DNA from 3 places in the Streptomyces sp. CA-250714 genome. Region 3 is predicted to be linked to each of the others. Evidence: riboswitches for the same ligand, from Rfam matches in the RefSeq annotation. Region 3 holds a riboswitch; each other region holds the start of a gene.

Region 1 (10,517 bases), on a different contig from region 3:
CCCCCCGTCGTCCCCGGCACCGGAGCCGGAGCCGCCGCAGCCGGTGAGGGCGACGGCACCGAGCGAGGCGGCGCCGGTGGCGGCGAGGAAGCCACGGCGGTGCAGGCCGGGGAAGCGGTGCGGGTCCACAGCGGGCCGGCGGCGGTTGGGTTCTGACTGCATACGCATTCCTTGGGGTGTCGTCGCCCACGGCGGGGCGGGGTGAGAGGCGGCATCGGGCGGGTTGAGAGGCGGCATCGGGCCGGCGCACGGGCGGCGTGGCGCGATCAGGGGGGTGCGGCCCTCAGCAGCCGGGAGGCTCCCTGAGTCGCGCCACCACGTGCAGCCGGTCCGCGTCGGCCGCCGTGCCCAGTGGCAGGCCCTCGCGCCATGGGGGTTCGGTGCGCGGTCCTGGCCCGTCGTGGAGGTCGAGCACGTCGAAGCCGTGCGTGGCCAGGAGGTGGCGCAGCTCCTGCGGGAAGAGCAGCCGCCATGCGGAGTGCTGCTCGACGGGCGGCGAACCGTCGTCCGTGGTCCACACCCGGGTACGGCGCAGCAGTTGGGCCGTACGGTCCACCGTGAGGGTGGTGATGGAGCGGTGGACGGCGCCCTGCCATCCGAACTCGTTCTCGGCGGGCGCGTCGAGCAGGTCGGTGCGGCCCAGGAAGTAGGCACCGTTGCGCATTTCGGCGACGAGCAGCCCGCCGGGGGCGAGCGCGTTCCGGCAGGAGGACAGAAAGCCCTCCAGCTGCTCGTTGGTGTGGCAGTACAGCAGTGCGCTGTCGAGACACACCACCGCGTCGAAGGCGTCCCGCCCCAGGTCGAAGCCGCGCAGATCGGCGGTGACGTACGTGGGGCCGGGGTGGTGGGCCCGGGCGTGGGCGAGCATCGCCGTGGAGAGGTCGGCGCCGGTGACGGTGCGGCCGGCGCCGTGCAGGTGGGCGGCGTCGCGGCCGGTGCCGCAGCCCAGGTCGAGGACGCGCGGGCCGGCGCCGTGCCGCCGCAGGCAGTCCTCCGTCCAGCGTGCGGCGAGCCGGTCCGGGTCGGGGAAGCGGGCCTCGTACAGCTCCGGGTTGTCGGTGAGCAGGTTCGGTGGCTGCGGGCGCGTGAGCGCGGGGGATCTCGTCATGACTGCTGTCGCTTTCTCAGGCGGCCGTGGTCACGGCGGTTTTCGGGGTCGGCAGGGCGTCGAGCCGGTGCAGCCAGGCCACGCCGAGTACGGAGGCGAGCCCGAAGAGGGCGCAGCACGCCCAGGGGAGCCAACCGCCGCCCTGTTCACCGGTGTCCATGGCCCAGCCGACGACGGTGTTACCGACCGCTGCCGCGACGCCGGAGACGACGTAGAAGATCCCGTAGTAGGTGCCGGTCAGCTCCGGCCGTCCGAAACCGGGGATCAGCTCCATCACGAACGGCTGGGCGATCATGATGCCGAGGTACAGCAGCAGCGCCCCCAACAGCACGGGCAGGGTGCGCAGCACCACCTCGGCCGCGCCGTCGGGGCTGCCGGGCGACCCCGCGACGGCCATGGGCGGCAGGAACGCCAGCGCCATCAGGGCGAGTCCGGCCGCGATCCAGCGTGCCCGGTGGCCGCGGTGTTTGAGGGCGCGGGTGAGACGGAGCTGGAGGGCGAGGTTGGCGACGGTTCCGGTGAGGAAGACGATGCCGGCCGCCCCGTCCCAGCCGGTGGCCTGCCGTGCTCCGTCGGGTAGCAGCAGGTAGAGCTGGTTCTCCAGGGTGAACATGCCGACCATGGCGAGGGCGAACGCCAGAAAGGCGCGGTTGCCCAGCACCTCGCGCCAGTCGGCGAGTACGCCGCCCTTGCCAGGTGCCACCTCGCGGGCCGGGAGCACCAGGGCCTGCGCGACGGTGAGGACGGCGAAGATGCCCGCGGCCGTCAGCGCGGACGCCCGGAAGTCGACGAGCAGCAACGCGCTGCCGAGCAGCGGGCCGACCAGTGCGCCGGTGGTGGCGAAGACGTTGAACAGGGCGAACGCCTCGGCCTTGCGCTCTCCCGCCTCCTGGGCTAGGTAGGCGCGGACGGCGGGGTTGAACAGGGCTCCGGCGAGCCCGCTGAGCACGGAGGCCGCCAGCAGCACGGGCAGGTTGTCGCCGAGCGCGAACAGCGCGAACCCGAGGGTGCGCAGGACGCAGCCGGCGATGATCACGCCGCGGGCGCCCAGCCGGTCGGCGGCGGAGCCGCCGATGAGGAACAGGCCCTGCTGGCTGAGGTTGCGCACGCCGAGGACGATGCCGACGACTGCGGCCGACATCCCCAGGTTCTGGCCGAGATGGGTGGCGAGGTAGGGGATGAGCAGGTAGAAGCCGATGTTGACGCCGAGTTGGTTGACCAGCAGCAGGCGGACCGCGACCGGGAAGCCGCAGACCTCACGCCACGTCTTCACGCCGCACCTCCCCCGCGTGCACGAGGCGCACTCCCAGTCCGGGCGCGTCGCCGGCGCGTACGTGACCGTCGTGCCCTCCGATGCCGGTCCACGGGTCGTGGGCGAGCAGCAGGTGCCCGTCCAGGTCGGCCCAGCGGGCGCGGTCGGCGAGGTGGACGGCGGGCGCGAGGCCCAGGCTGCTGGCGGTCAGACAGCCGAGCATCAGCTCCGTACCGCTGCCGTCGAGCAGTTCGGCGATACGCAGCGCCGCCTGCACTCCCCCGCATTTGGCGAGCTTGACGTTGACGCCCTGCACCCGCCCCGCGAGCCGGCGGACACCGGCCAGGTCGACGGCGTCCTCGTCGGCGATGACGGGCAGTTCGGCGCGCCGGGCGAGGGCGCACAGGGCTTCCGGGTCGCCCGGCGCTGTGGGCTGTTCGGCGGCTTCGACGCCGAGCTGTGCGAAGCGTGGCAGCAGGGCCCGGGCCTGCGGGACGGTCCAGGCGCCGTTGGGGTCGATGAGCAGCCGGGCGCGTGGTGCCGCGTCGCGGATGACGCGGACGCGCTCCACGTCGTCCTGCGGATCGGCGGCGCCCACCTTGACCTTGAGGAGTGTGAAGCCGTCGGCGGCCAGGCAGCGGGCCTGGGCCGCGGCGCGCAGGGGGGTGGTGATGCCGATGGTGCGGGCGGTGGCGGCCACCGGTGCGGCGGGGGCGCCGAGCAGGCGGTGCACGGGCCGGTCCGCGCGCTTGCCCACGAGGTCGAGGAGCGCGGCCTCGACGGCCGCGGTCACGGCCGGTGGTATGTCCTGGCCGGCCGGCTCTCCGGCCCACAGGGCCTCCAGGGCGTTCTCCGGCGTGCTGAAGCGGACGGCGTACGCGCCCAGCGCCGCGATGTGCCGGGCGAGGGTGTCGGTGTCGAGGCCGAAGTAGACGCTGGTGACGGCTTCGCCGTGGCCGGTCTGCCCGTCGTGTTCGAGGGTCAGCCACACGGCGTCGCGTGCCGCCATGGTGGAGCGGGAGATGCGCAGCGGTTCGGTGAGTTCGAGGCGGACGGTGCGCTGGGTTGCCTTCACAGGTTCTCTTCCGAGGGATGCGGGCCGGCGGGGGTCTTGACCGGGTCGGTGACTCGTGTGCACCGCACCCAGCCGGTGGCCTCCGCCGCGTACGGGTACGGGATCTCCACGGGCCGGCCGGCCGCCGCTGCCGGGTCGAGTCCGTGTGCGGTGGTGAAGTCGTCGTCGTAGACCGTCCCGAGGTAGCGGTGCGGCCCGTCGGGGAAGACGGTGGCGACGATGGCGCCGGGGTGGACCCGCGCTGCCCAGGCGGCGACGCGGGCGACGGCGCCGGTGCTCCAGCCGCCGCTGACGAAGCTGGAGCGGGCGAGCCGGCGACAGCTGTCCACCGCCTCGACGGGCCCGACCCAGTGGACCTCGTCGAAAGCGTCGTAGGCGACGTTGCGCGGATGGATGCTGCTGCCGAGGCCGCGCATCAGCCGGGGCCGCGCGGGCTGCCCGAAGATGGTCGAGCCGGTGGCGTCGACGCCGATCAGCCGCAGCCCGGGCCAGTGCCGGCGCAGCGGACCGATGACGCCCGCGCTGTGGCCGCCGGTGCCGACGCTGCACACCAGGATGTCGAGGTGGTCGAGCTGTGCGGCGAGTTCGGCGGCCAGCGAGGCGTAACCGGCGGTGTTGTCGGCGTTGTTGTACTGGTCGGGCCAGTAGGCGTCGGGCAGGACAGCCAGCAGCTCCCGGAGCCTGGCGAGGCGGGCGGCCTGCCAGCCGCCCTCGGGTGCCGGGCGGTCGACCAGTTCGAGACGGACGCCGTGGGCGCGCAGCAACTGGCGCATGGACGGCTCCAGTTCGCTGTCACCGACCAGCACGATGGGGTGGCCGAGCGCCTGCCCGGCGAAGGCCAGGCCGAGTCCGAGCGTGCCGGAGGTGGACTCCACCACCGGGGCTCCGGGCCGCAGTTCGCCGCGTTCCCGGGCTCCCAGGAGCATGGAGACGGCGGCGCGGGCCTTCATCCCGCCGGCCGCGAGCCCTTCGAGTTTGGCCCAGAAACCGGGGTGGGGCCCGGGCAGCTCCGCGGTGATCCGGGCCAGCGGGGTACGGCCGACGAGGCTGAGGAGTTCCTGGCGGACGGTGGCGCGGACGGCGGTCGCGGTCATCGGTCGCCTCCCGGACACGTACCGTCGCCGGGGGCGGCGTCGGACGTGCGGTACCGGTGGACGACTCCGGGGCCGCCGTCGAGCCAGAAGAAGGGGTACGGCTCCGCGCAGACCGCGCTGACCCCCCGGCCGAGGAACCGGGGGAGTACGGCGCTTCCGGTCTGGGCGAAGGTGACCAGTTGCTTGCCGTACCGCTGCGCGTGCTGCCGCAGGGGTTCGAAGGTGCCGTTGCCCAGCGTCATACCGGAGACGAGCAGCGCGTCGCACCTGTCCGCCGCGGCGAGCGCGTCCGTGACGACGGGCTCACCCCACTCCGTGACCCCGCCCTTGAGATCGCACGGGACGTAGCCGAGCCCACGGGACCGCAGCGCCTCCAGGAGGGAGTTGACGACGCCGACCACCAGCACCTCGGCGCCCGGCGGCAGGTCCAGCAGCTCGACGACGGCCTCGGCCCTGGCCCGCGACTTGACCAGCGAGGAGCCGCGGGGCAGCGGGTACGGGCGTGCCCCGTGATCCGGGGTGTGCGGGGTGACGTGCATCAGATAGGCGTCCAGGGCCGCCACGCGCACCGGCAGCAGCGGGTGGTCCAGGAGTCGGCGCACGTCGGCGCCCACGCAGTCGTCCAGGGCGCTCTCGGGCAGCGCACCGGGCTCGACCGCGCACGAGCCGACGGCCCCGGCCAGGCGCAGGCTGAGCACCTCGTTGCGGTAGCCGGTGCCGCGCCCGTCGTGCCGTACGGCCTGCCGGGTGGTGAAGGCCACGGCTATGCGCTGTGCGCTCGGATCGGGGCCCAGCGCTCCCTCCCGCACCCGGTCCACGAGCTGCGCATACGTCTCGTGGTGCGGTGCCGCGTATGCAGCGCGCGTACCGGTGGCGGCGGTCATCGGATCACCAGCCCCTCCCGCAGCTCGGCGAGCAGTCCCTCGACGCGCTCGCGGGCTCCGGGCCCGGCGGCGTCGCCGGCCATGACGTGCCCCAGGTACTCGTTGTTGCTGCCGGCCGACCGCACCGCCTTGCCGGGTGCGGCGAGTTGCACCTCCAGCACATCCGGCGCCTCCCGCGTGGCACTGCCGTCCAGCACTTCGAGCGTGCCGGTGGTCTGCGGCACCAAGAAGCCGATGGCGGCGCTGCGCAGTCCGGTCGGGGTGACCCGCAGATCGGGTTCCCGTCCCAGCGCGACCTCGACGAAGGCCGCCGCCAGATCGATGCCGGTCACATGGCGGATCAGCTCGGTGATGCGGTTACCGGCGGGCCGCGGGTTGACCTCGACCACGCGCGGGCCCGCGGAGGTCAGTTTGATCTCGGTGTGTGCCACCACGCCGTCGGTCAGTCCCAGCGCCTTGAGGGCGTCCAGCGCGGTGTGCTCGGCGGCCTCGGTCTCCGCGGGGCTCAGCGCGGCGGGGAACATGTGACCGGTCTCGATGAAGGCGGGGGCGCCGCCGACGCTCTTGTCGGTCACCCCGACCACATGGACCGACCCGGCGTACGAGACGGTCTCGACGCTGACCTCCGGGCCGTCCAGCAACTCTTCGAGCAGCACCTGGGGCGCCCGGTGTTGGCCGCGCGCGTTGACGGGGAAGTCGGCCAGCGCCTGGCAGGCCGCCGCGAGTTCGGCCTCGTCCGCCACCCGGCGTACGTACATTCCGGCGCACAGGTCGACGGGCTTGACGACCAGCGGAAAGCCGATCTCCCGGGCGGCACGCACGAGGTCGGCCCGTTCCCGGTGGACGGCGAAGCGCGGCCCGGGCACTCCGGCGTCGGCCAGGAGGCGGCGCGTGACGTCCTTGCGGCAGGCGCCCTCCACGGCCTCGGCCCCCGGCCCCGGCAGACCGAGGTGTTCGGCAATCCGCGCCACCGTGGACAGGTAGTAGTCGCAGGACGTGAGTACACCGTCGAAGCCGAGGACCTGGTGCAGCCGCTCGATGTGCGGCAACAGCCCTTCGGTGTCGTTGGTTTCGGCCGTGAGCAGGTTGCGGGCGCCCAGCAGTGGATGAGCCGTGCCCTCGGAGGCCGAGCGCAGGTAGTGGTGCAGGTCACGGGTGAGGAAGGTGAACTCGTGCCCGCTCTCGCGGATCGCCTGCGGCAGCAGCCTGCTCATCGATCCGACCCAGCTCTCGACCATCAGCAGATGAGCCACAACTCCCCTTTTCATGCAGAACGGACGCAACGGCCCCGGAGCCGCCCCGCAGGGCAGGGCGGCGGGTTGCGCAGAGCAACCGTAACGATAATCATTTTCATTGTCACCCGCTGGTCGAGCTCCGAGGAATCACCGTGGCCACTCCCCCGCACCGCGTCGCCCTGCTGTGCGCCCTGCTCTCCGCCGCCACCCTTGCCCCGTCCGGTCCCGTCCGGGCGGAGAGCCCGGCCCCGGCACTCCACTTCGGCACCTGCCCGGACTCCGTACCGCGGCCGTCGGCGCCGGACCGCGTCGAGTGCGCACGGCTGAGCGTGCCGCTCGACTGGGACCGTCCACGCGGGAAGCGCATCGAGGTCGCGGTCTCGCGAATACGCGCGTCCGGCGCCCCGGGCGAGCGGCGCGGCGCACTGCTGGTGAATCCCGGCGGACCGGGAGGCTCCGGCCTCTCCTACGCCACCACCAAGCGGGCCAAGCTCCCCGAGAGCGTGCGCCGCGCGTACGACGTCATCGGCTTCGACTCCCGCGGCGTCGGCGCCAGCACACCCGTCGACTGCGGTCCGATGGGCGGACTCTTCACCAAGCCCGGCGCAGATCCCGTACCGACCGACGCCGCGACGGAACGCGGCTATCTCACCTCGCTGCGAGCGTTGGCCGACGACTGCGCCGCGGGTGCGGGCGGCGCGCTGCCCCATATGTCCACCGAGCAGACAGCGCACGACATGGACGCGATCCGCGCCGCGCTCGGCGAACGGAAGACGAACTTTCTCGGCGTCTCCTACGGCAGCTACCTCGGCGCCGCCTACGCCGCACGCTTCCCCCACCGTGTCGGGCGCATGGTGCTGGACAGCGTGGTCGGCCCGTGGGACTGGTACGACTTCGACGTCGTCCAGAGCCGGGCGCTACTGCGCCAGCGCGACACTTTCTTCTCCTGGACGGCCGCCCACCAGGACCGCTTCGGCCTGGGCGACAGCGCCGGAGCGGTGCGCCGCGCCTATCTGCACGTACGGCGGGGACTCGCCGGGGAGCCGGTGGACGGCTTCGGCCCGGCGGAGTTCGATCGCGCCGTCTACCGCGCACTGGGCCGCACCGAACGCTGGGCCGGGCTCGCCGACGGACTGCGCGGCTATCTGCGGGAGGGCACTCTCGGCGCGCTCGTGCCGGACTCCCCGTTCGACAGTCCGTCGTCCCGGAACTACGAGGCCGCGAACAGGGTCGTCAAGTGCGCCGACGGTCCGGCGCCCGGCCCGCGGGACATCCTGGCGGACATCCGCCGCACCCGCCACCTCGACCCTCAGCCCGTGCTGACCGGCATGGAGGCGTCCACCTGCGCCTACTGGCACCACAGGCCGGCGCACCGCACTCCGCTCGGCAGCGCCGACGCGCCGCCGCTCCTGCTGGTCGCCTCCGCACACGACCCCGTAACGCCGATCGAGGGTGCACGTGGGCTACGACGGCTGCTGCCCGGCTCCCGGCTGGTCACCCTCGACAACGACTACTCGCACGGCGTCTTCGCCAGCCGGGGCAACGCCTGCGTCGACGGCACCGCGGCGGCCTACCTCGTCGGAGGACGAGTGCCCCGCGCCGACGTGCGCTGCGCAGGGCCCGGCCTGCCGGAGGTGCCCTGACCATGAGCCCACGAGGCGCGGCGGAACGGCCCGAGAACCGCACGCATTAACCCCTCTTCAGGCAGCAATATCCGGAAATAAAGGACTTACCCTTCCTTCGTATTCGCTGTGTCAGGAAACACACCAGCACACCCGGGACATGGGCAAGATCTTCTGACTGCACGTCAAGAAACCTTTTGCTGCGCGCTTTTCGAAATACCCCTCGGTTCGGCCTTTCACGCTCAGAAAATGATCCACAGCATAGCGTTGAAGAATTCCGAGATCATTTACCGGGGATACTCCGCATTCGATTCGAGCTCCTTGCTCGGAACAATGCCTTGTGTTTCTGTGTCCTCGCTCCGGCCTCCGTAACCGGCTGGAGCTCCCACTGCCGGGGCGCCGAATCCTGCCGCCCGGCGAGGGAAATTCGCACCAGACCGCTCGGCAGGAGCGGGGGACCCAAGTACGTGCCGTGCCGCATCCAGCGGCCCGGCTAGGGGTGAAGTCATGCCCAATGCGCCTCGCGCATTGGAATGGCCGGGCCACTCCAGCCCGAATCCGACAGCTCACCTCGCAGGCGCCAGGAGAGGACACCCCCATGCCACGTGGCCGTCATGCCCGTAAATCGCGCAGTACCCGCCGTATTTCCCAGCTCTCGCTCGCCCTGGTCGCGGGTGGCGCTGCGATCGCCGCTCCCCTGCTGACCGCGGGCAGCGCGCACGCCTCCGCGCCGGCGAAGGCCCAGCAGAAGCAGGCCCAGTCCACCCAGGCCGGTGCCGCCGCGCAGGCGAAGACCGAGCAGAAGGCCGACTCCTACACCGTTGTCCCCGGCGACACGCTGCACCACATCGCCGTGGACCACGACATCAAGGGCGGCTGGTCCACCCTTTACAAGGCCAACAAGCAGACCGTCGGCAGCGACCCGGACCTGATCCGTCCCGGCCAGAAGCTGACCCTGGACGCCTCCTCGGCCCCCGCCGAGCGGAGCAGCGCGCCCAAGCGGGCCGACCGCAGCTCGGCCGAGCGGACCGGCAGCACCGTGCACAAGACCCAGTCGACCAACCTGGACGGCTGGATCAAGGAAGCGCTGACCATCATGAAGCAGCACGGCATCCCGGGCACCTACCAGGGCATCCACCGCAACATCATCCGGGAGTCCGGTGGCAACCCCAACGCCATCAACAACTGGGACATCAACGCCCAGAACGGCACCCCGTCCATCGGTCTGCTCCAGGTGATCAAGCCGACCTTCGACTCCTTCCACGTCGAGGGCACCGCCTACGACCAGCGCGACCCGGTCGCCAACATCGTCGCGGCCTGCAACTACGCAGCCAACCGCTACGGTTCGATCGACAACGTCAACGGCCCGTACTGAGCCGACGACCCCGCAACGCGGCGGCTGCCCCTCACCATCCGGTGACGGGGCAGCCGCCGCGTTGTGCACGCCCGGCGCCGCGGCAGCGGCGCCCTCGGTCGGCCGCTCCGCGTCGTACCGTCTGGACAGCACGCCCACGTCACGTTGAGTTGGCGGCGTCCCACACTCCGTGCCGAAATTGTCGGTCTCGGGGTCGGATTCACCCGAACGCCGCGTCCCCATGGCAGAGGTACGCCCGAATGGGCACCTTCTGTCCATGGATGACTCGAAAAATCTCGTAAGCGTCATAACTCCTGCTTACAATGCGCTCCCCTATCTGAAGCGCTGCGTCGCCTCTGTCGCGCAGCAGTCTCTCGACCCCGGTCGCATCGAGATGATCGTCGTGAACGACGGCTCCACCGATGGCACCGCGGACGAACTGGATCTCATGGCCGCGCGGCATCCCGGGCTGCTGCGGGTGATCCATCAGGAGAACTCCGGCGGTCCCTCCGCCCCGCGCAATCGGGCCCTGGACCTGGCCAGTGGGCGGTACGTGTTCTTCCTCGACGCGGACGACTACCTCGCCCCCGAAGCGCTGCAGCGGCTCACCACCATGGCGGAGGAGAACAGGTCCGATGTCGTACTCGGCAAGATCGCCTCGGTGGGACGCCGGGTGCCGCGCTCCATGTTCCGCGCGAACCAGCCCGAAGCCGATCTGTTCGCCTCGCGTGTCTACTGGGCGCTCTCCGTCCAGAAGCTCTTCCGCAAGGAGTTGCTCGACGGGCTCCAGCTGCGCTTCGACACCGGGTTGCGGGTCGGCGAGGACCAGCCCTTCACCGCGCTCGCCTACCTGCGCGCACGCCGCATCTCCGTGGTCGCCGACTACGACTGCT
Region 2 (10,517 bases), on a different contig from region 3:
CCGGACGGCGGCGCTCAGCACTGTCACACCCCGGGGTGCCACCACCACCGGGTCGAGCTCGACGGCGACCACCTGCGGGTGATCGTCCATCAGCAGCGAGACCCGCAGCAGCACCTCTTCCAGCGCCGCGGTGTCCGAGGGCTCGGCCCCGCGCCAGCCGAACAGCAGCGGCGCCGAGCGGATCGCCCTGACCAGCCCGGCGGCCTCCTTGTCGGTGACGGGCACCAGCCGGTGTGCCGTATCACCCAGCAGTTCGGAGGGCGGGCCCGCGAGACCGAAGGACAGGACGGCGCCGATGGCCGGGTCGAGCGTGCCCCGCACGACCGTGCCCACGCCGCGCGGAGCCATCGCCTGCACGACAGGGCGCAGCTCCTCAGGGGCACCGAGCGCTTCGGTCAGCTCCCCGTAGGCGCGGCGCAGCCCCGCCTCGCCCGCGATGTCCAGCCGCACCCCGCCCAGGTCGGCGCGGTGCCGCAGATGGGGCGCCGTGGTCTTGAGCGCGACGGGGAAGCCGAGGGTGCGGGCCGCCTCGACCGCCGAGTCGGCGTCGGGGGCGGGCAGCGTGGGCTGGACGGCGATCCCGTAGCTGTGCAGCAGCCGGGCCGCCTCCTCATCGGTGAGGGCCCGGCCGCGCTCGGGGTGGCAGGGGTCGCGTGGGCCAGCAGCTCGGCTGCGGCGGACTCGTCGACGTCGAGGTCGGGCACCTTGCCCGGCTCTCCGGCTTCCGCGCGCCACCGGGCGTAGCGCACCGCCTCGGCCAGGGCCCGGGCGGCCCGCTCGGGCGTCGGGTAGGACGGCAGCCCGCGCCTGGCGAGCGCCTTCTGCAAGCCCTCCATCGCCAGGTGGACGACCGCCACGGGCTTGCGCGGACCGCCCTCGGCGGCGGCGACGGCCTCGACCGCTTCCCGCAGTGCGTCGGCGAGGGCCTCGACATGGCCGTCGGGCGGGGTCTCGGCCCCGGCCGTGCCGGTGCCGCCCGGCAGCTCCGCTGGGACGGAGGGGATGACGGTGACCAGCACGGCGTCGGTGGCCGCGTCGGTGAGCGCCTCCCGCAGCGCCCTGCCGAAGTCGCCGGGCCCGGCCGAGCTGGGCAGTGCCACGACGGGGCGGGGGCGCAGTCCGTCGGTGAGGCAGGCGTCGTAGGTCAACAGGCTCATCGCGTCGGTGTTGCCGAGGATGCCGACGTGCGGGCCCGCGGGTGGCGGCTGTTCGGACAGGAGTACGCCGGTGTCCAGCAGCTCGGTGAAGGTGTCCACCATCAGTACGCCCGCCTGGCGCAGCAGCGCGTAGACGGTGGCGTCGGGGGTGCGGGCCGCCGGCGCGGCGTGGCCCGGTGGGGGTGCGCTGCCGCGCTGCCGGGCGCCCTTGACGACGACCACCGGCTTGCGGGCCGCGGTACGCCGGGCGAGCCGGGTGAATTTGCGCGGGTTGCCGATGGACTCCAGGTACATCAGCACGACGTCGGTCGCCGCGTCCTCGTCCCAGTGCTGGAGCAGGTCGTTCCCTGAGACGTCGGCGCGATTGCCCGCGGAGACGAAGGAGGAGGGGCCGATGCCGCGCCGGTCGAGCCCGTCGAGCAGGGCGATGCCGATGGCGCCGGACTGAGTGAAGACGCCGATTCTGCCGCGCGCGGGCATCCGCAGCGAGGGGGTGGTGTTGAGCCGTACGTCCTCGCCGGTGTTGATCAGGCCGAGGGCTCCGGGACCGATCAGCCGCATGCCGTAGGACCGGGCGAGGCGGACCAGTTCGCGCTGCTCGTCCCGGCCGACCCCCTCGGAGAGGACGACCAGGCCCCGCACGGCCCCCTCACCGCAGTCGCCGACGACGGCGTGCAGCTGGTCGGCGGGGACGGCGAGCACGGCCAGATCGACGCGCTCCGGGATCTCCCGCACCGACCGGTACCCGGGCACCCCGGCCAGGGTCGGCGACGCAGCGGGGTCCAGCGCGTGGTTGACGGCGTAGAGCGGCCCCGGGAAACCCGCGGTGCGCAGGCTGCCCAGTACGGCACGCCCGGCGCCGCCGGGGCTGCGGCTGGCGCCGACGACGGCGACGGAGCCGGGGGCCAGCAGGCGGGCGACGGAGCGGGCCTCGGCACGCTGTTCCCGGGCCCGCATGACGGCCAGCGAGCGCTCGGTGGGCTCCAGGTCGAGGGTGAGGTGCACGGAGCCGTCCTCGAAGCTGCGCTTCTGGGAGTATCCGGCATCCGTGAACACCTTGATCATCTTGGTGTTGGCGGGAAGCACCTCGGCGGCGAAGCGGCGGATGCCGCGCTCCCTGGCCACGGCACCGATGTGTTCGAGGAGCGCGGAGGCCACTCCCCTGCCCTGCTGGTCGTCGCGGACCAGGAAGGCGACCTCGGCCTCGTCGGCGGGCTCACTGGCGGGGCGGCCGAGGTGGTCGATGCGGTCGTAGCGGACGGTCGCGATGAACTCGCCACCGATGGTCGCCGCCAGGCCGACACGGTCGACGTAGTCGTGGTGCGTGAAGCGGCGCACATCGCGGTCGGACAGCCGGGGGTAGGGCGCGAAGAAGCGGTAGTACTTCGACTCGTCGGACACCTGCTCGTAGAAGCTGACCAGCCGCTCCGCGTCGTCGGGGGTGATCGGCCGGACCCGGGCCGTACCGCCGTCGCGCAGCACGATGTCCGCTTCCCAGTGGGCCGGATAGGCGCGCTCCTCGGGGCTCGGCATGGGGCCAGCGTACGGCGGAGGGAGGGCGCGTGCTGAGGGGCTCGGAGGTGCGTCGTATTGTCACGGACAAGAACAATCTCGACGACCCGAAGGGCAACACCATGGTTGAGCGCCGCGTCACCGTCGGCTGGGCCGAGGGGCTGCACGCCCGCCCCGCCTCCATCTTCGTCCGTGCCGCCTCGGCAGCCGGGGTCCCGGTCACCGTCCGCAAGGGCGAGGGCAATCCCGTCAACGCGGCCTCCATGCTCGGTGTGCTCGGCCTCGGGGCCGAGGGAGGCGAGGAGATCGTCCTCGCCTCCGAGGCGGACGGCGCCGAGCAGGCCCTCGACCGGCTGGCCAAGCTCGTCTCCGAGGGCCTGGAGGAGCTGCCCGAAACGGTCTGACCGAACGTGAGGGCTTAGGCCGTCGCGGATACCGCCGGACCCTGTGGTCGGTGGTTGCTCGCCGTCGCGGCGGACAATTACGAGGGGGGCGCTGCACCTGGCGGTGCAGCGCCCCCCTCGTGCTCCCCAGGCCGGGGGCGGTCTCCGCGACGGGCTCAGCCGCGACGTCCGGTCAGAGCTTCACGCCGTGGTCGCGGAGGTAGGCGACCGGGTCGATGTCCGAGCCGTACTCGGCGGAGCTACGCGCCTCGAAGTGCAGGTGGGGGCCCGAGGAGTTGCCGGTGGAGCCGGAGAGGCCGATCTGCTGGCCCGGCTTCACCTGCTGGCCGACCGAGACACCGATCGAGTTGAGGTGGCCGTACTGCGTGTACGTGCCGTCCTTGTGCTTGATGACGATGTTGTTGCCGTAGGCACCGCCGTTGCCGGCCTCCACGACCTCGCCGGCGGCCACGGACTGGACCGGGGTGTTCATGCCCGCGTGGAAGTCGACGCCGGTGTGGCTGCCGGACGACCACATGCCGCCGCCCTGCTGGTAACCGGTGGAGACGTAGGAGCCCTCGACGGGCGCCACATAGGCGTTGAGCTTCGCCCGCTTGGCTTCGCGGGCGGCCCTCTCCTTCGCCGCGCGCTCCTTCTCGGCCTTCTCGGCGGCCGCCTTGCGCTTGGCCTCGTCGGCCTTCCGCTTGGCCTCCGCCTTCGCCTTGGCGGCCTCCTCCTTGGCCTCGGTCTCGGCATGGGTCTGCTCGGCCTGGAGGGCCTGCTCGTATGCCTGCTGGTCCAGCGTCTCGGAGATCGGGCCGGCGACGGCCTCGCTCACCTTGGCGTTGTGCTTGACGGGGGCGTTGTTCTGGCCGCCGCTCGCGGCGAAGGCGGGGGAGGCGATGGACCCGACGACGCCCACGGTGGCGAGGCCGGCTATGCCTGCCGCTCCCCCTGCGGCCCTGCGGGCCTTGCTCGGACGCCTGTGCTTGCCAGTGGCACGGGTGAACGCCATACGGAGGCGTACTCCTTTCCTTCCTTCTCGCCTACCGGGTTAGCTGACGGGTTCGGAGCAGGAAGGTCTCCTACGGGCCGCCTCTTGCGAGGCCGTCCGATTCACCCCAATGGGACCTGGGTCCCCGGTCCCCCTCGGCAGGTGCGCCTCGGGGATTCGGCGATCGCTGTCCGTCGGCCGCGGGTGCGGTCACTTCTGACGGACAGCGGCAACGACGCTAATCGGGCCCAACTCCGAGCGGCAAACGAATCCCTGGGTTTGTCACGTACGCCACACTCCAACTCATCAGCAATCGCGACAGAAACGGACATTGAGAGGGGCCCGGAAGGAGTGATTCCTCCTCCCGGGCCCCACTTCCTACTGCCGTTCGCGCCCCGCCCGCGGGCTCTACGAACCGGAGACCACCTTGACGTCGCCGATCCCCAACTCCCTTACCGGATCGGCGATCTGCGAGGCGTCGCCGACCAGCACCGTCACCAGCCGGTCGGCGGGCAGCGAGCTGACCGCCGCCGCCGTGGCCTCCACCGTGCCCGTCTCGGCGAGTTGGGCGTAGAGCCTGGCCTGGTAGTCGTCCGGCAGATACTGCTCGACCTGGTCGGCCAGCGTCCCCGCGACGGCCGCTGCCGTCTCGTAGCGCAGCGGCGCGACACCCACCAGGTTCCGTACCGCCACGTCCCGTTCCTCGTCGGTCAGGCCCTCGGCGGCCAGCTTCCGCAGCACCTGCCACAGATCGTCCAGCGCGGGCCCCGTCACATCGGTGGCCACCGAGCCGCTGATGGCCAGCAGCGCGGCTCCGGTGCCGTCCTCGGCGGAGCGCAGCACCTGCCCGAACGCGCGTACGCCGTAGGTGTAGCCCTTCTCCTCGCGCAGCACCCGGTCCAGCCGGGAGGTGAGGGTGCCGCCCAGGCAGTAGACGCCCAACAGCTGCGCGGGCCACACCCGGTCGTGCCGGTCGGGGCCGACGCGGCCGATCAGCAGCTGCGTCTGCACCGCTCCGGGCCGGTCCACGATGACGACCCGGCCCGAGTCGTCCGCGGTGATCGGTGACATCGGGCGGGGCGCGGCCGCGGCTCCCGTCCAGCTGCCGAGGGTCTCGGCGAGCGCCGCGTCCAGATCGACGCCCTCCAGATCGCCGACCACGACGACGGTGGCCGTCGCCGGGTGCACATGGGCCTCGTAGAAGGCGCGTACGGCAGCCGCGTCGATGCCCCGCACCGTCTCCTCGGTGCCCTGCCGGGGCCGCGACATCCGCGACGCGGCGGGGAAGAGTTCGCGGGAGAGTTCCTTGGCGGCGCGGCGGGCCGGGTTGGCCAGCTCGTGCGGGATCTCGTCGAGCCGGTTGGCGACGAGCCGTTCGACCTCGCTGTCGGGGAACGCCGGTGCGCGCAGCGCGTCGGCGAGCAGGCCCAGCGCCTTGGGCAGCCGGGACACCGGCACCTCCAGCGAGACCCGCACACCGGGGTGGTCGGCGTTCGAGTCGAGCGTGGCGCCGCACCGCTCCAGCTCGGCGGCGAACTCCTCGGCCGTGTGCTTGTCCGTGCCCTCGCTCAGCGCGCGGGCCATGATGGTGGCGACCCCGTCCAGCCCCTCGGGCTCCGCGTCCAGCGGCGCCATCAGGGTCACCTCGACGGCGACGACCTCCTGCCCCGGGCGGTGGCAGCGCAGCACCGTCAGCCCGTTGGGCAGCGTGCCGCGCTCGGGGGTGGGGAAGGCCCACGGCTTGGGGGTGCCGCTGGGCGGCTGGGGGTGGAACTCCATGCTCTTCCCTGCTGTCTCCGCGATGCCCGCGGGGCTGGTGCCCGCCACTGCCGCGGGGCTCTGGCTCGTGCTCGCCGGTGTCTCGCTCACTGCCCGGTCTCCTCGTCCTCGTTCGCCGGCTCGTCCTCGTCCGCCAGCGGTTCGTACACGAGCACGGCGCGGTTGTCGGCGCGCAGCCGCTGGGCCGCCACCTCCCGCACCTCCTCGCGGGTCACCTCCAGCACCCGCCGCACCGCTGTGAGCGCCAGCTGCGGGTCGCCGAAGAGGACCGCGTACCGGCACAGTTCGTCGGCACGGCCGCCGACCGTGGCCAGCCGGTCCAGCCACTCGCGCTCCAACTGCGCCTGGGCCCGCTCCATCTCCTCCTCGCCGGGCCCCTCCTCCGCGAAGCGGCGCAGCTCCTCGTCGACCGCCGCCTGGATGTCGGCGATCTCCGCGCCGCTGGACGCCTTGATGTCCAGCCAGCCCAGCGAGGGGGCGCCGGCCAGCCGGAGCAGGCCGAAACCGGCTGCCACCGCGGTGCGGTCGTGCCGCACCAGCCGGGTGTAGAGGCGGGAGGACTCGCCGCCGCCGAGCGCGGTCAGCGCCAGGTCAGCTGCGTCCGCCTCGCGGGTGCCGTCGTGCGGCAGGCGGTAGCCGTTCATCAGCGCGCGGGAGGGCACGTCCTCCTCGACGACCTCGCGCTTCTCCTCACCCATGAGCTCGGGCAGCACGCCGTCCCGCGGGGGGCGCTTGCCGTCGTGCCCCGGGATGGAGCCGAAGTACTTCTCGATCCAGGCGAGTGTCTGCTCCGGGTCGATGTCGCCGACGACGGACAGCACGGCGTTGTTGGGCGCGTAGTACGTACGGAAGAACTCCTGCGCGTCCTGGAGGGAGGCCGCGTCCAGGTCTTCCATGGAGCCGATCGGGGTGTGGTGGTAAGGGTGGCCCTCGGGGAAGACCATGGCGGTCATCCGCTCGAAGGCGGTGCCGTAGGGCACGTTGTCGTAGCGCTGGCGACGCTCGTTCTTGACCACGTCACGCTGGTTCTCCATGGACTCCTCGTCCAGCGCGGCCAGCAGCGAGCCCATCCGGTCTGCTTCCAGCCACAGGGCGAGCTCCAGCTCGTGGGCCGGCATGGTCTCGAAGTAGTTGGTGCGCTCGAAGCTGGTGGTGCCGTTCAGCGAGCCGCCGGCGCCCTGCACCAGCTCGAAGTGCCCGTTGCCCTTGACCTGGGCCGAGCCCTGGAACATCAGGTGCTCGAAGAGGTGGGCCAGGCCGGTGCGGCCCTTCGCCTCGTGACGGGAACCGACGTCGTACCAGAGGCAGACAGCGGCGACGGGGGTCAGATGATCCTCGGAGAGCACCACCCGCAGGCCGTTGGCCAGCCGGTGCTCCGTCGCTGTCAGCCCACCGGTGGCCGGCGGGGGCGTGGCCGTGTGACCCATGGGCGTGGAGTCCCTTCGCTCGCGGGGGTATCCCGGCCTGGCGCCGGGAACTGCCGACCGCCTGGCGCCTCACGCGACCGGCGGCCCTGTCACTGTATGCAACCACGCCGACAAGGTGCGAAGTTCCCGTACGGTCTACCGAGCGACCGCCCTGTCAGTGCGGCGGTCCACAATGGTCGACCGAGAGCATGTCGGTCCGAGAGCACGACCTCCGAGAGCACGACCCGAGAGCACAAGAGCGACAGCACGAAGCAGCGAAGGAGCCGCAGCCGCGATGGCCCGCCGCAGTAAAAGCCGTACACCGGCACCGGAGCCGGGAGAGGACTTCGAGGAGCGCATCGTCGACATCGACGTCGTCGACGAGATGCAGGGCTCCTATCTGGAGTATGCGTATTCGGTCATCTACTCGCGCGCGCTGCCCGACGCCCGCGACGGGATGAAGCCCGTACAGCGCCGGATCCTGTACCAGATGCACGAGATGGGCCTGCGCCCCGACAGGTCGTATGTGAAGTGCGCCCGCGTGGTGGGCGAGGTGATGGGAAAGCTGCACCCGCACGGTGACTCGCCCATCTATGACGCGCTGGTGCGCATGGCGCAGGACTTCTCCATGCGGCTGCCGTTGGTGGACGGCCACGGCAACTTCGGCTCGCTGGGCAACGACGACCCGCCCGCGGCGATGCGCTACACCGAGTGCCGCTCCGCGCCTGCCGCCGGGTTGATGGTCGAGTCGATCGACGAGGAGACGGTCGACTTCGGCGCCAACTACGACGGCAGCGAGCAGGAGCCCGTCACACTGCCCGCCGCCTACCCCAACCTGCTGGTGAACGGCTCCTCGGGGATCGCGGTCGGCATGGCGACGAACATGCCGCCGCACAACCTGACCGAGGTCATCTCGGCGGCCCGGCATCTGATCAAGCACCCGGGTGCGGACCTTGAGACCCTGATGGGCTTCATCCCGGGCCCCGACCTGCCGACCGGCGGCAAGATCGTCGGCCGGGAGGGCATCAAGGACGCCTACGTCTCCGGGCGCGGCACCTTCAAGATCCGTGCCACCGTGTCGATCGAGCAGGTCACGGCGCGGCGCAAGGGTCTTGTGGTCACCGAGCTGCCGTTCGCCGTCGGCCCCGAGAAGGTCATCTCCAAGATCAAGGACCTGGTCAACGCGAAGAAGCTCCAGGGCATCGCGGACGTCAAGGACCTCACCGACCGCGAGCACGGGCTGCGTCTGGTCATCGAGGTCAAGAACGGCTTCAACCCGGAGGCCGTGCTGTCCCAGCTGTACAAGCTGACGCCGATGGAGGAGTCCTTCGGCATCAACAACGTCGCGCTGGTGGACGGCCAGCCGCTCACCCTCGGCCTCAAGGAGCTGCTGGAGGTCTACGTCGACCACCGGTTCGACGTGGTGCGGCGGCGCAGCGAGTTCCGGCGCGGCAAGCGGCGCGACCGGCTGCATCTGGTGGAGGGCCTGCTGGTGGCGCTCGTCGACATCGACGAGGTCATCAGAATCATCCGGTCGAGTGAGAACGCCGCGGAGGCCAAGGCGTCCCTCATCGCGCGTTTCGACCTCAGCGATATCCAGACCCAGTACATCCTCGACACCCCGCTGCGCCGGCTCACCAAGTTCGACCGCATCGAGCTGGAGGACGAGCGGGACCGGCTCAAGGGCGAGATCGAGCAGCTGACCCGGATCCTGGAGTCGGACGCGGAGCTGCGCAAGCTGGTTTCCTCCGAACTGTCCGCCGTCTCCAAGAAGTACGGCACCCCGCGCCGCACCGAGTTGCTGGACTCCGCCGAGGTTCCGGTTGCCGCAGTGCCGCTGGAGGTCGCCGACGACCCGTGCCGGGTGCTGCTCTCCTCGACCGGTCTGCTGGCCCGTACGGCCAACGGCGGCATGGAGTTCGGCGAGTCCGCCAAGCGCGTCAAGCACGACGTGATCGTCTCCGCCGTACCAGCCACCACACGCGGCGAGGTCGGCGCTGTGACCTCGTCCGGCCGGCTGCTGCGACTGCAAGTGGTCGACCTGCCGCAGCTGCCCGAGACGGCCACCTCGCCCAATCTGGCGGGCGGCGCGCAGATTTCGGAGTTCCTCACGCTGGAGGGCGACGAGACGCTGGTCTGTCTCACCACGCTGGACGAGTCCTCGCCGGGCCTGGCGATCGGCACCGAACAGGGCGTCGTCAAACGCGTGGTGCCCGACTATCCGGCGAACCGGGGGGAGTTGGAGGTCATCACCCTCAAGGAGGGTGACCGCATCGTCGGCGGAGCCGAGCTGCGCACCGGCGAGGAGGACCTGGTCTTCATCACCGACGACGCGCAACTGCTGCGCTTCCAGGCGGGTCAGGTACGCCCGCAGGGCCGCCCCGCGGGCGGCGTGGCGGGCGTCAAGCTGGCCCAGGACGCGAAGGTGATCTTCTTCGGCGCCGTCGACCCGGGCGCCGAGGCGGCCGTGTTCACGGCAGCCGGCTCCGAGGGCACCCTCGACGACTCACTGAGCACGGCCAAGCTCACCCCGTTCGACCAGTACCCCCGCAAGGGGCGCGCGACGGGCGGTGTGCGCTGCCAGCGCTTCCTCAAGGGAGAGGACCGGCTGCGGCTGGCCTGGGCCGGCGCCACGCCCGCTCTGGCGGCGACCAAGACCGGCGCCCCCGCCGAGCTGCCCGAACCCGATCCCCGCAGGGACGGTTCGGGTCTGCCGCTGAAGAAGCAGGTCGCGGCGGTGGCCGGGCCGGTGTAGTGGCCGGGGGTGCTGGGGGGCTGGCCCCAGCACCCTCCCGCCGCGGCGTCGAGCCCGCAGCGGCGTCGAGCCTTACAACGGCGAGTCGAGCCTTACAGCGGCGAGGGGCTGGGGTAGGCGTCGTCCGCCTCGTCGACGGCTTCGTCGGTGTCCTCGACCAGCGCGTCCAGCTCGTCCTCAGGCCCAACCAGCGCGTCCGGCTCATCGTCGGGGGAGCCGTCCACATACCGGAGCACTCCCCACAGCGCGTGCTCGTCCGGGCCCTCGGGACCGATGGCGCACGCATGGAGCCCGTCGCGCAGCGCCGCGCCGTCGACCCCGGCGCCGATCAGCACCAGCTCCGTACGCCGTGCCTCGGAGCGGGCCCGCCGTTCCGGTGCGAACCGGAGGAAGCCGCCCACGGCATGCACCTCGTACAGGTTGTCTGGATCGGCCGCGCCGAAGTCCACATAGCCCTTGATCCGGTACAGCCCCTCGGGCCTGGCATCCAGGAACTCCAGGAAGCGGCGGGGGTCCAGCGGGCTGTCCGAG
Region 3 (10,517 bases):
CAGTTCCGGTGATGGCGAGGAGGGCGAGGGCGGGCGTGTCGTGTCCGTCAACACGCATGCGCCGGCCCAATGGTTGCCGGCCATTGAGATCTACGGCGAAGGGATCTTCATCGCAGTCGAAGAGGAACGTCTCAGGACGTGGGAGAGCATTCCGTCGGTCCGCGACAGAACGCTGGGGATCGAGAAGAATCTCGAGGCATCGCTCAAGGTCGATTGGCTGAGAGGGAAGACCGGCCCGAAACTCCTGCCCCGCTTTGTCATGCTCCACACCCTGGCGCATCATTTCATTCGCCAACTCTCCTATGACAGCGGCTACAACGCGGCCTCGCTGCGCGAACGCGTCTACGCGAGAAGCCACGCTCCGGGAAGTGGCCATCCGCCCCAGGCAGGGGTGTTCATCTACACGGCCGCCGGGGATGCCGAGGGGACGCTGGGCGGACTCGTCCGACAGGGGAAGCCGCCGAACCTCGTCGAGACATTGATTCGGCTGCTCGAGTCGGCACAGTGGTGTTCCCAGGATCCCCTCTGCGCCGACTCGACCGGCAGGTCTCTGGCGAACCTCAACCGTGCCGCCTGCCATGCGTGCACACTTCTCCCCGAGACGAGCTGCGAGATCGACAACTCTCTTTTGGACAGGACGCTGTTGATCGGCGACGGAGCCGTCCCCGGTTTCTTCGCCGGAGTCGTCCGTGCGGCATTGGAGGAATCGGCGGAAGCCGTCGATCTCTCATGAAGACTCCCTCTCTGCTCGATCTCGGAACCGAGCAGCACTCCGTCATCGATCTGCCATTCCGCGGAAGCCATGTCATCACCGGGGATCCCGGTTCGGGGAAAACCGTGACGGCCGTCTACCGCGCCTGGGCGCTGGCAACAATCGGACGCGAGGTCGCGCTCCTCACGCACTCCAATCTGCTGCATCAGTATCTCGCCCAAATGGCACCCGACCTCACGGAAGCCGTCCAGGTCACGACCGCCTACCGGTGGATCCGGGACTTCTGGAACGAGCACTTCGGTTCCGACCCGCCGAAGATCGATGATGAAGGGTGGTACCACGCGTGGGTCGAGATGCAGCAATCCTGCATCAACCAAAGGGTCACTTCGGCAGCGCACTTGGTGATCGACGAAGGCCAGAGGCTTCCTGTCGATTTCTACCGGTGGTGCCGCATACTCGGTGTCGAGGTCACAGTTTTCGCGGACGAGAAGCAGGAGATCGGTGACGACCAGAGCACCGTCTCAGAGATTCACAGGGAAATCGCCGCACAGGCTCCTCCTCTCGTCCTGCGGGGGAATCACCGGAACAGCCGGGAAATCGCGATGCTGGCATCCGAGTTCCATGAGGGCGCGGGCGATGAGGCACCCCTACCGCCGAAACGCGCGGGGCGTACACCGACGGTCCTCAAAGTGCCAACCTTGGATCATCTGGTCACTGGAATTTCTCAATATTTCTCTGCGCATCCGGAGCGAAGTATCGGGATCATCTGCCGGTCGACGCATTTGCAACGGGAGATCCAGAGCCGGTTCACGGAACTCGGGCTGGCCGCGCACACCCAAGCCTATGTACACAACGATCGGTATCGGAACGCCATCGACTTCTCCACCCGCCCCATCCGCATCGTCAGCACGAACAGCATGAAGGGGCTGGAATTCGACAGCGTTTTCGTGCCCGACCTGGACGCGTACACGGAGGACCCGACCGGCGTGGCCGCGCGCCTTCGCCTCTTCGTGCTCTGCACCCGTGCCCGCGAGGAGCTCCACCTCGCCCACCGTGGCCCCCAGGAGCCCGCAATCCTGTCCGACATCCCGGAAAACCTGTTGGCCCGACATGCCGGCTGACGTGCGGCCATCGCGATGCTCGGCCCCGGCCGACGAGCGTTGTTGATCGCCTGTGCCGTGTTTCCTGGAAGCGGCGGGGTGGATCGCAGATGACCGCGTCCTCAAGCGGCGTCATGGAGTATGGGCTTGCCCGTGTCTTTGAAGTCAGACAGCTTCAGGAGGACCCCATGAACAGGACCAGCGGTGATGAGTCCGCTTTGCTCAAGCTCTTGACGGAGTACAACCGCGGAGTGCTCGTCACGCTGCGGCGGGATGGGAGGCCGCAGCTTTCGAATGTCAATCACACCTTTGACCCGGACAAGCGGCTACTGCGGATCTCTGTCACCGCGGATCGGGCGAAGGCGCGGAATTTGGGGCGGGATGCGCGGGCCAGTTATCACGTGACCAGTGGGGATGGGTGGGCGTGGACGGTGGTGGATGGGGTGGCGGAGTTGACGCCTGTTGCGCGGGAGCCGCGGGATGAGACCGTCGAGGAGTTGGTCGAGGTCTACCGGGCGATCCGGGGTGAGCATCCGGACTGGGACGAGTACCGGGCCGCCATGGTGGCGGAGCGGCGGCAGGTGGTGCGGCTCAGCGTCACGCACGTGTACGGACAGCCGCAGTGACGCGGCGACGCTGAGCCGCCCGGCCAGGGCTATGCCGAGGCGTCGGTCAGCAGGCGGAGTTCGTCGTTGGTGAGGCGGAGATCGGCGAGCGCCAGCAGCGCGGGGAGTTGCTCGACGGTGCGGGCACTGGCGATGGGCGCTGTGACGGTCGGCTGGGCGGCGAGCCAGGCGAGGGCGACAGTGGCCTCGGAGACCTGGTGGGCGTTGGCCACGGTGGTGAGCGCGGCGAGGACGCGCTGGCCGCGCTCGGTGGCGAGGTACCGGGCCGCCTTATCGGTGCGCGCCCCCTCGGGCGCGGTCTCGCCCGGACGGTACTTGCCGGTCAGAAAGCCCGACGCCAGCGCGTAGTACGGCAGTACGGCGAGGGATTCGCGCCCGGCGAGCTCCGCCAGCTCGCCCTCGTACGTGTCGCGCGAGACGAGGTTGTAGTGCGGCTGGAGCGCCACGTACCGGGCGGCGCCCTCCCGGTCGCTGAAGGCGAGCGACTCGGCGAGGCGGGACGGCGAGATGTTCGACGCGGCGATCTCACGGACCTTGCCCTCCCTGACGAGGTCGTCGAGTGCGCCGATGATGTCGGAGACCTCGACCGACTCGTCGTCGAAGTGCGTGTAGTACAGGTCGATGCGGTCCGTCCGCAGGCGGCGCAGCGAGTCCTCGCAGGCGGCCTTGATGGTGGCCGGGGCGAGGCCCATGTGGTCGGGGTGGCGGGCGACCTTGGTGGCGATGACGACGTTGTCCCGTACGGACGAGCCGCGTGCGGCGAGCCATTCGCCGATGACGGTCTCGGACTCGCCGCCCTTGTTGCCCTCCACCCAGGCCGAATACGCGTCGGCCGTGTCGATGGCGTTGCCGCCGGCGTCGGTGTAGGCGTCGAGTACGGCGAAGGACGTGGGGGTGTCGGCCGTCCAGCCGAAGACGTTGCCGCCGAGCACGAGCGGCGAGACGGACAGCTGACCGATCTTCTTGTCGGCATTCATCTGCATGCCGCGACCGTAACGCGGGGGCGGGCGGTGGCATGTCACCGCACACCGGACACCGCCCCCATCAGCCCTCAGGGCTCAGACGTCGGCCCTCAGGGCTCAGATGTCGACGCCCTTGGCGCGGAGCCAGGGCAGCGGGTCCACCGGGTCGCCGCCGTCGGGGCGGACCTCGACGTGCAGGTGCGGTCCCGAGGAGTTGCCGGTCGAGCCGACGCGGCCGATGACATCGCCCGTGCCGACCTTGTCGCCCGCCGATTTGGTCATGGACGAGAGGTGGCAGAACCAGAGTTCGGTGCCGTCCTCCAGCTTCAGCACGACGCGATAGCCGTACGAACCGGCCCAGCCCGCTTCCTTGATGGTGCCGCTGTGGACGGCCTTGACGGGGGTGCCGTTGGGGGCGGCGAAGTCCTGGCCGGTGTGGTCGTTCTGCCACATGCCGCCTGCCTGGCCGAAGCCGGCGGTGAGCTGGAAGGAGGCCAGCGGGGCGGTGTAGCTGCGGGCGAGCTTGGCGCGGCGTTCGGCCTCGGCCTTGCGCTTCTGCTCGGCCTCCGCCTTGCGCTTGGCCTCGGCGGCCTCGCGCGCGCGTTCGGCCTTGGCCTGCTTCTCCTCGGCGGCGGCCCGCTTCGCGGCTTCCTCCGCCGCCGCGTTCGCCGCCTGCCGGGCGGCCTCCTCGCGGGCTTCCGTGTCCTGCGTCGAGCGGTGCTGTTCGGCCTGCGCGAGGATGCGGGCCCGCAGTGCCTCGCCGGCGTTGGTCCCGCCTGTGGCCGCGTTCTCCGTATCGCCGGAGCCGTCAGCGCCGTCCGGGGAACCCGGGTCGTCCGCGTCGTCGGAGATGAGGGAGCCGATGCCGGGGAGGTCCTCGGCATCGGGCAGCTGGTCGGGGATGCTCCGGACCGTGTCGGCCGCGGTGTCCAGGTCCGGCACGGATATCGCGCCGGGGTCCTTGTCCTGGGCGGTCGCCATGCCGCCGGCGCCGACCGCCGCGATCATGCCGACGCCGAGTACGGCACCGCCGCGCGCCACACCGCCGGCCCGCTGCTTGGCGATCCGGTGCTTGCCGCGCAGCGGGCGGGTCGACTCCTCGGTGGGGTTCCACTCGTCCCACGGTTCGGCGCCTTGCGGCTGTTCGGAGACGACGGGCAGTTCGGAAGTGACGTGCGATGCGGAACGGATGTGAGGCGCCGAGGAGGCTTGGGGGGCGGCGGTGACGTGGGGTGCGGCGGACCGGATGGGGGCTGTGAGCCGTCCCGGCGCGGAGCCGTAAGGAGCCGGTTCGGAGCCGTAAGGAGTCGGCGCGGAGCCGTAAGAACCCGGTTCGGAGCCGTGGGGAACGGCGTTGGAGGGAGCGAAGCCGTAGGGGGCGGAGGAGCCGGCCTGGTCGACATGCGGGTCGTACCCGACGGTCTCGGGCGCGGGACCGGCAAAGCCCTGGGATCTGGACGCCACGGGGGCGCTCTCCTTTCCTTCCTTCTCGCCTACCGGGTTAGCTGACGGGTTCGGAGCAGGAAGGTCTCCTACGGGCGTCCTCTCGCAAGGGCGTCCGATTCACCCCATCCTCCTCGTCCGGCTGACGAGAAGGGGTGGTTCCCCGGTTCCCACGGTGCGGTCCAGCCAGTTGGGCGCTGCTGGTGCCCCGTATGCGGGATTCGGCGACGGCGCACGGTGCCGTCTTCCGTGACGACAGTGACGACCGTGCTGCGTTATCGGACGGTAATAGAACAGGGGCCTTGATTCCAAGCCGTTCCCTGTAATTGGTGCGGCCGCAGGCAGGCGGGTGGTGCCGCCAAAGGCTGACGGTGCCTCAGCTCAGCCGCCGGTACCGGGGGCCAGCGGGCCGATCTTGGGGACGGAGGCCTTGCCGGTGTTGGTGACCGGCCCGCCGGACCAGGGCGTACGGAGAGAGGTCCGCTCGTCGGGCGGGGTGACCCGCACGGCGCTCGGCGTGACCGTGGTGACGTTCGTCACCTCCGGGTTGGTGTACGAGAGCGGCGCCCACGCGCTCTTGCCGGGCGCAAGCGTGACGGTCCGGATCTCGCCACCCGTACGGTTCGGGTCGAAGGACACCTGCTCGCCGCTGCTGTTGACGAAGGCGAGCCCGGGGTAGCCGCGCACGGTGCAGCTGCTGCCCGACCGGTTGGTCAGGACCAGGGCGAAGTTCTCCTGCCCGGCACCCGGGTGGTTGGGGCCGAACGACGCCTTCAGATCGGAGGTGTGACACCGGGAGCCGGAGCCCGGCCCTCCGCTGCCGCCCGAGCTGCTCTCGTCGCCCGAGCCGCTCTCGTCGCCCGAGGAGCCCCCGGAGGAATCCCCGCCGCCCGAACCCGAAGAGCCCGAGCCGCCCGAGTTGCCGTCCTGCGAGCTGCTCCCGCCGGTTCCGTTGTCGCCACTGCCGCTGCCGCCCTTGTCGGAGCCGCCGTCGGACTCGCCCTCGGCGGGCGCGGCTTGGCCGTCGACCTTCTGCGGCCCCTCCGCATCCTTGTTGCAGCCGATCAGCAGCGCGCCCGCCGCCAGCACCGCCGTCGAGGCGGCCGCGATACGGGCCGCACGGCGATGGGAGCGGTACGGGGCTGCGGCAGGTCGGCGGGCCGCCAACGCCTCGGTGTCGTACAGGGGTTGTGAGAGGGGGGTGTTCGTCGGGTCCTGTCGCTTCGTCATGGTTGCCGTCCCCTGGTCGTCCTGGCTGCGGTCGTCCGGCCTCCCGCGGCAGCACGCGCTGGCTCGTCCTCGTCTCCAGCCTGCCCTCGGGCTTGTGGGCCGTACACAGCCTTCGATGGCCGACTTTTCGGCAAGGTTCACGGCAGTCGGGAGTTTTTTCGCGGTACGGCGAGGTGGGCGGGACCGCGCCGTGACGGGTGGGTTCGGAGGGGACGGGAGGGGCGGGAAGGGTGGGTGAGAGGCAGCCCGGGCGGGGGCAGCACGGCGGCGTACGGCGGACGAGGGGCCCTGCGCGCCGGGGTTGTACGCCGAGCCGAGCCCGTATCTCGGCGCCGTACCCGGACGTCCGTACGTCGGCGCCCGGGGCCGGACCCCGGCGCCCGGCGCCCGTGGACCGGTGCTACGACGCCGACTCGTTGACGCGCAAGCTGCTCAGCACCCGGTCCGTCCTGGCCGAACAGTCCTCGTTGCAGCGGATCTGCACATACACCGGAGGCTTGCCCTTCTGCTGAGGGGACAGGCCGATCTCTTCGAGCGAGAACCGGGGAGCGCCGCAGGCCGACCAGGTACGGACCTGCCCCTGCCAGCCCCCGCCCTTGAAATTACGGCTCCCTGTGTACTGACAGCCCTTGTGCTCGAGTTCGGCCACCTTGTCGGGCAGCGCCGACTGGGAGTCGGCGGCCCCCTGGGAGCTCGGGGTGCCCTTGTCGGCGCCGTCGGCGCCTTCGGCCTCGTCGGCCGAGGAACCGAGCCCCACGAAGACCCCGTTCGTTCCCGAGGTGAGGTCGTGCCAGCTGCCCACGTCCTCCGTCACGAGCAGCCCGGGGGCGCGCTTCGCCGACAGCCCCAGCGAGGAGGGGCGCCAGCCGGAGTCCTTCATCTCGTCCGCCCACACTCCCGGAATCCGCACGCTGATCTGCCCGCTCGCGTCATGCACCCGCACCGATGAGGGCGCCTTCCCGGGGTCTTTCGGCATCAGCAGCGAACTGGCCACACCGGCGCCGGCCAGCACGACGGCGGCCGACCCGATGGCGACGGCACGCCGCCGACCGCGACGAGGCGTCGCCCGAGCGGTCGCACCGGGCGCACCGCGTGGTCCGGCAACGGACGCCTGCGGGCCCGGCGTCTGCGGGTCGGACGCCCCGGAGACGGCGCTCTCGGACGCAGCTGGCTCAGCGGCGGACGACTCGGACGCGAATGACTTCGAACCAGCTGCCCCGAGACGGGACTTCTCGGGCGCGGATTCCTGGGCGAGGGACGACTCGGACGCAGCTGACCCAGCCGACGCAGCCGGCTCAGAAGCGGAACTCCCACCCTCAGATCCCCCACCCACCGGCTTCCGCGCCCCCCGCGACGGCGGATCCGTCGCGACCGTCGACGGCTGACCGGGCACCTGGGAAACCGGTCGTACGGCCAAAAAGGACACCTGCGACGCCGACGACGCGAAGCTGCCGCGCCCGTCGCCGCCCCGGCCCGGCTCCGCCGCGAACTCGTCCGGTCCGCCCTCAGGTGGCGGGTTCCGGTCGAGTTCCGTCGCGATCCGGTCGAGTTCGTCCGCGAACGCGGCGGCGGTCGGCCAGCGGCGCTCGCGGTCGGGCTCCATCGCACGTGCGACGGCCCGCGCCATCTCGGGCGGCAGCCCCGGACGAAGCTCGTCCAGCGGCATCACCCGTTCCGGCGTGCCCGGAACCGCGCCGGTCACCAGGTGGTAGAGCACCGCGCCCAAGCTGTAGATGTCCGCACGCGCGTCGATGCCCTCAAAGGGTTCGGCCTGTTCGGGGGCCATGTAGCCGACCGACCCGGCGACCACCGTGAGTCCCGAGGCCTGCGCGAGGTTCTTGGCCAGGCCCAGATCGGCGACCAGCACGCGCTCGCGGCCCTGCGCTCCGCCGCTGGTCAACAGCACGTTGGACGGCTTGATATCGCGGTGCACCACCCCGGACTCGTGCAGTGCCTCCACGCCGTGCGCCGCCTCCGAGGTGAGCCGCAGCGCCTCGGGCACCGGCAGCGGTCCGGCCGTCATCCGGTCGGCGACCGTGCCCCGGTCCGCGTGCTCCATGACGAAGTACGGCCGTTCGTCGTCCAGTTCACCCACGTCGAAGACCTGCACGACACCGCCCGACGACGCCCTGCGCAGCAGCCGCGCCTCGGCCAGGAAGCGCTCCCGGATGTCCATCCGGTGTGCCCAGTTGTCGGCCATCACCTTGACTGCGACAGGCGCTTCCAATCGGTCGTCGTGTGCGAGCCACACAACTGCGAACGCGCCGGAACCGAGACGACGTTCGACCCGGTAGCGGCCGATCAGATCAGGTGAAGGCATGCCCCTTATGATGCCTGGATGTGCCCACCGTCCTCCCCCCACGCCGTGAACCAGCCATCCGGACGGCCTGAGTCGGCGGGCTCCGGCGAATCGCCGTCGGCCTCCGACACCGAAGCACTCGCCGCGCGGGCGGCGGGCGGCGACAGTGCGGCTCTCGACGCACTGTTGCGCGCCATCCGACCGGACGTAGTACGACACTGTGGCCGGTTCCTCCTCTTCCGCGAGGACGCCGAGGAGGCCGCGCAGGACGTACTGCTCCAAGTGGCCCGGCACATCGAGCGCTTCCAGGGCCGTAGCCGCTTCAGTACCTGGCTGCACACGATCGTTGCGAACTGTTCACGTCAGAAGTACCGCGAGCTGAAGCGCCGGTCCGCCGAGCAGCCGGTGCTCCCGAACCAGACGGGAGGGCCGGAGACCCGCCCCGATCCGCGTACGACGAGCGTGATCGCCGGCTCCCGGGTGGACCTCCTGGAGGCGCTGGAGCGGCTGGAGCAGGAGAGCCCGCACCTGGTGGCGCCGTTGGTCTACCGGGATCTGTGCCAGATGGACTACGCCGAGATCGTCGACCGGCTCGGCATCCCGCTGGGCACCGTCAAGTCCCGGCTGCACCACGCCCGCAGGCAGATCAGGCCGTGGCTGAGCTCACAGGAGCTGTGAGCCACAGCCGTCGCCTGGGGCGGATGTCCGCGTGATGCACTGATCCCATGGCGGAGACGGCGGTGGCGGAGTTCGAGGCGCACAGGGCGCGGCTCTTCGGGATCGCCTACCGGATGCTGGGCTCGGCGTCCGAGGCGGAGGACATCGTCCAGGAGGCGTATCTGCGCTGGGAGCGCGCCGACCGAAGCGCGATGCTGGCTCCAGGCCCGTGGCTGGCGAAAGTGGTCACCAATCTCAGCCTCAACGAGCTGACCTCGGCGCGCGTACGGCGCGAACGGTACGTGGGCCAGTGGCTGCCCGAGCCCGTACTGACGGCGACAAGCGGCGCCGACGGGCGGGCGGGCGCGGGAGTCGGCGGGGCGGCCGGGGCAACCCCGCCGCTGGGTCCGCTGGAGACCGCCGAGCAGCGCGACTCCGTCTCGTTCGCGCTGCTGGTCCTGCTGGAGCGGCTCACTCCGCCCGAGCGTGCGGTGTTCGTCCTCCGTGAGGCGTTCGCCTATCCGCACCGTGAGATCGCCGAAGTGCTGGAGGTCTCGGAGGCGAATTCGCGCCAGCTCTACCGACGGGCCAAGCAGGCGGTGCACGGGAGCGCGCTTGCCGCGCGGACCGCATCCGCCGGGCCGACCGCACGGACCACACCCACCGCGTCCGCCGCACCGACCGCAGCCGCAGCACCGACCGCCGCCGTCGACGGCCGCAGCGGCAGCGACCAGCAGCCGGAGCGGGAGCGGGAACGCTGGGTCGGGCTGGTGGAGACCTTCGTGACGGCCGCCCGTGAGGGCGATCTCGCCCGGCTGGAGCGGCTGCTGGCCGACGATGTGGTCTCGTACGCGGACGGTGGCGGCCAGGTCGGCACCGCGCGCCGCCCGATCCTGGGCCCGTCGAAGGTCGCGCGGTATCTGGCCGGTGGGCTGACCAAGTTCGCGGCCGGTGTGGATCTGGTGCCGTACGAGGTGAACGGCGGGCCCGCGCTGCTGGCTCTCGCCGAGGGGCAGTTGCTGGGAGTGGTGTCGCTGGAGGTGGCCGACGGGCGCATCGCCGAGCTGCGGATCTCGGTGAACCCGGACAAGCTCGCGTACGCGGCCCGGCAGCTCGCCGTATGTCGGCCGGTCGGGTAAGGGCTGTCACGTCCGGGGCCGCCATCCGGTTCTCCAGGTGACAGTGCCACACCGATCCGGAGGAACGAGTTCCATGGCCCCCTCGAACGACTCCACCGCTCCCGCCGGCCCCGCCCCGGGCGACGGGCCCGTGCTGGTGACCGGCGGCACCGGGACCCTCGGCCGCCCCCTCGTGGCCGAGCTGCTGGCGGACGGCGTCCCCGTACGCGTCATGAGCAGACGGCCCCGCCGACCGGACGACGACCGGCCCTGCGAGTGGGCGGTCTGCGATCTCACCAAAGGCGTCGGGCTGGCCGCCGCCGTCTCCGGCGTACGGGCCATCGTGCACTGTGCCACCGACCCGTGGCGG

What was found. A riboswitch is a leader RNA that binds a small molecule or an ion and turns the genes downstream of it on or off. The one in region 3 is predicted to bind cyclic di-AMP.
Region 1: another riboswitch for cyclic di-AMP. It lies ahead of ACQEU8_RS01975 (transglycosylase SLT domain-containing protein); the one in region 3 lies ahead of ACQEU8_RS35215 (M23 family metallopeptidase).
Region 2: another riboswitch for cyclic di-AMP. It lies ahead of ACQEU8_RS09295 (M23 family metallopeptidase); the one in region 3 lies ahead of ACQEU8_RS35215 (M23 family metallopeptidase).

The regions. Positions count from the first base shown of each region.
Region 1 covers NZ_JBNJMI010000001.1:401,271-411,787, forward strand. Annotated here, with positions in the region: gene ACQEU8_RS01935 (ABC transporter substrate-binding protein) at 1-162, opposite strand, end outside; gene ACQEU8_RS01940 (class I SAM-dependent DNA methyltransferase) at 284-1,108, opposite strand; gene ACQEU8_RS01945 (MFS transporter) at 1,125-2,381, opposite strand; gene ACQEU8_RS01950 (mandelate racemase/muconate lactonizing enzyme family protein) at 2,365-3,435, opposite strand; gene ACQEU8_RS01955 (PLP-dependent cysteine synthase family protein) at 3,432-4,529, opposite strand; gene ACQEU8_RS01960 (Rossmann-like domain-containing protein) at 4,526-5,413, opposite strand; gene ACQEU8_RS01965 (ATP-grasp domain-containing protein) at 5,410-6,666, opposite strand; gene ACQEU8_RS01970 (alpha/beta fold hydrolase) at 6,801-8,291, shown strand; cyclic di-AMP (ydaO/yuaA leader) riboswitch at 8,691-8,864, shown strand; gene ACQEU8_RS01975 (transglycosylase SLT domain-containing protein) at 8,869-9,645, shown strand; gene ACQEU8_RS01980 (glycosyltransferase family 2 protein) at 9,902-10,517, shown strand, end outside.
Region 2 covers NZ_JBNJMI010000001.1:2,108,149-2,118,665, forward strand. Annotated here, with positions in the region: partial or broken gene ACQEU8_RS09285 (GNAT family N-acetyltransferase) at 1-2,690, opposite strand, end outside; gene ACQEU8_RS09290 (HPr family phosphocarrier protein) at 2,792-3,073, shown strand; gene ACQEU8_RS09295 (M23 family metallopeptidase) at 3,246-4,067, opposite strand; cyclic di-AMP (ydaO/yuaA leader) riboswitch at 4,082-4,239, opposite strand; gene ACQEU8_RS09300 (M16 family metallopeptidase) at 4,455-5,825, opposite strand; gene ACQEU8_RS09305 (M16 family metallopeptidase) at 5,912-7,252, opposite strand; gene ACQEU8_RS09310 (DNA gyrase/topoisomerase IV subunit A) at 7,527-9,986, shown strand; gene ACQEU8_RS09315 (CobW family GTP-binding protein) at 10,079-10,517, opposite strand, start outside.
Region 3 covers NZ_JBNJMI010000002.1:3,655,188-3,665,704, forward strand. Annotated here, with positions in the region: gene drmB (DrmB family protein) at 1-733, shown strand, start outside; gene ACQEU8_RS35200 (ATP-binding domain-containing protein) at 730-1,833, shown strand; gene ACQEU8_RS35205 (PPOX class F420-dependent oxidoreductase) at 2,001-2,438, shown strand; gene ACQEU8_RS35210 (aldo/keto reductase) at 2,468-3,415, opposite strand; gene ACQEU8_RS35215 (M23 family metallopeptidase) at 3,518-4,561, opposite strand; cyclic di-AMP (ydaO/yuaA leader) riboswitch at 4,877-5,050, opposite strand; gene ACQEU8_RS35220 (DUF4232 domain-containing protein) at 5,225-6,073, opposite strand; gene ACQEU8_RS35225 (serine/threonine-protein kinase) at 6,474-8,393, opposite strand; gene ACQEU8_RS35230 (RNA polymerase sigma factor) at 8,412-9,050, shown strand; gene ACQEU8_RS35235 (sigma-70 family RNA polymerase sigma factor) at 9,098-10,168, shown strand; gene ACQEU8_RS35240 (SDR family oxidoreductase) at 10,242-10,517, shown strand, end outside.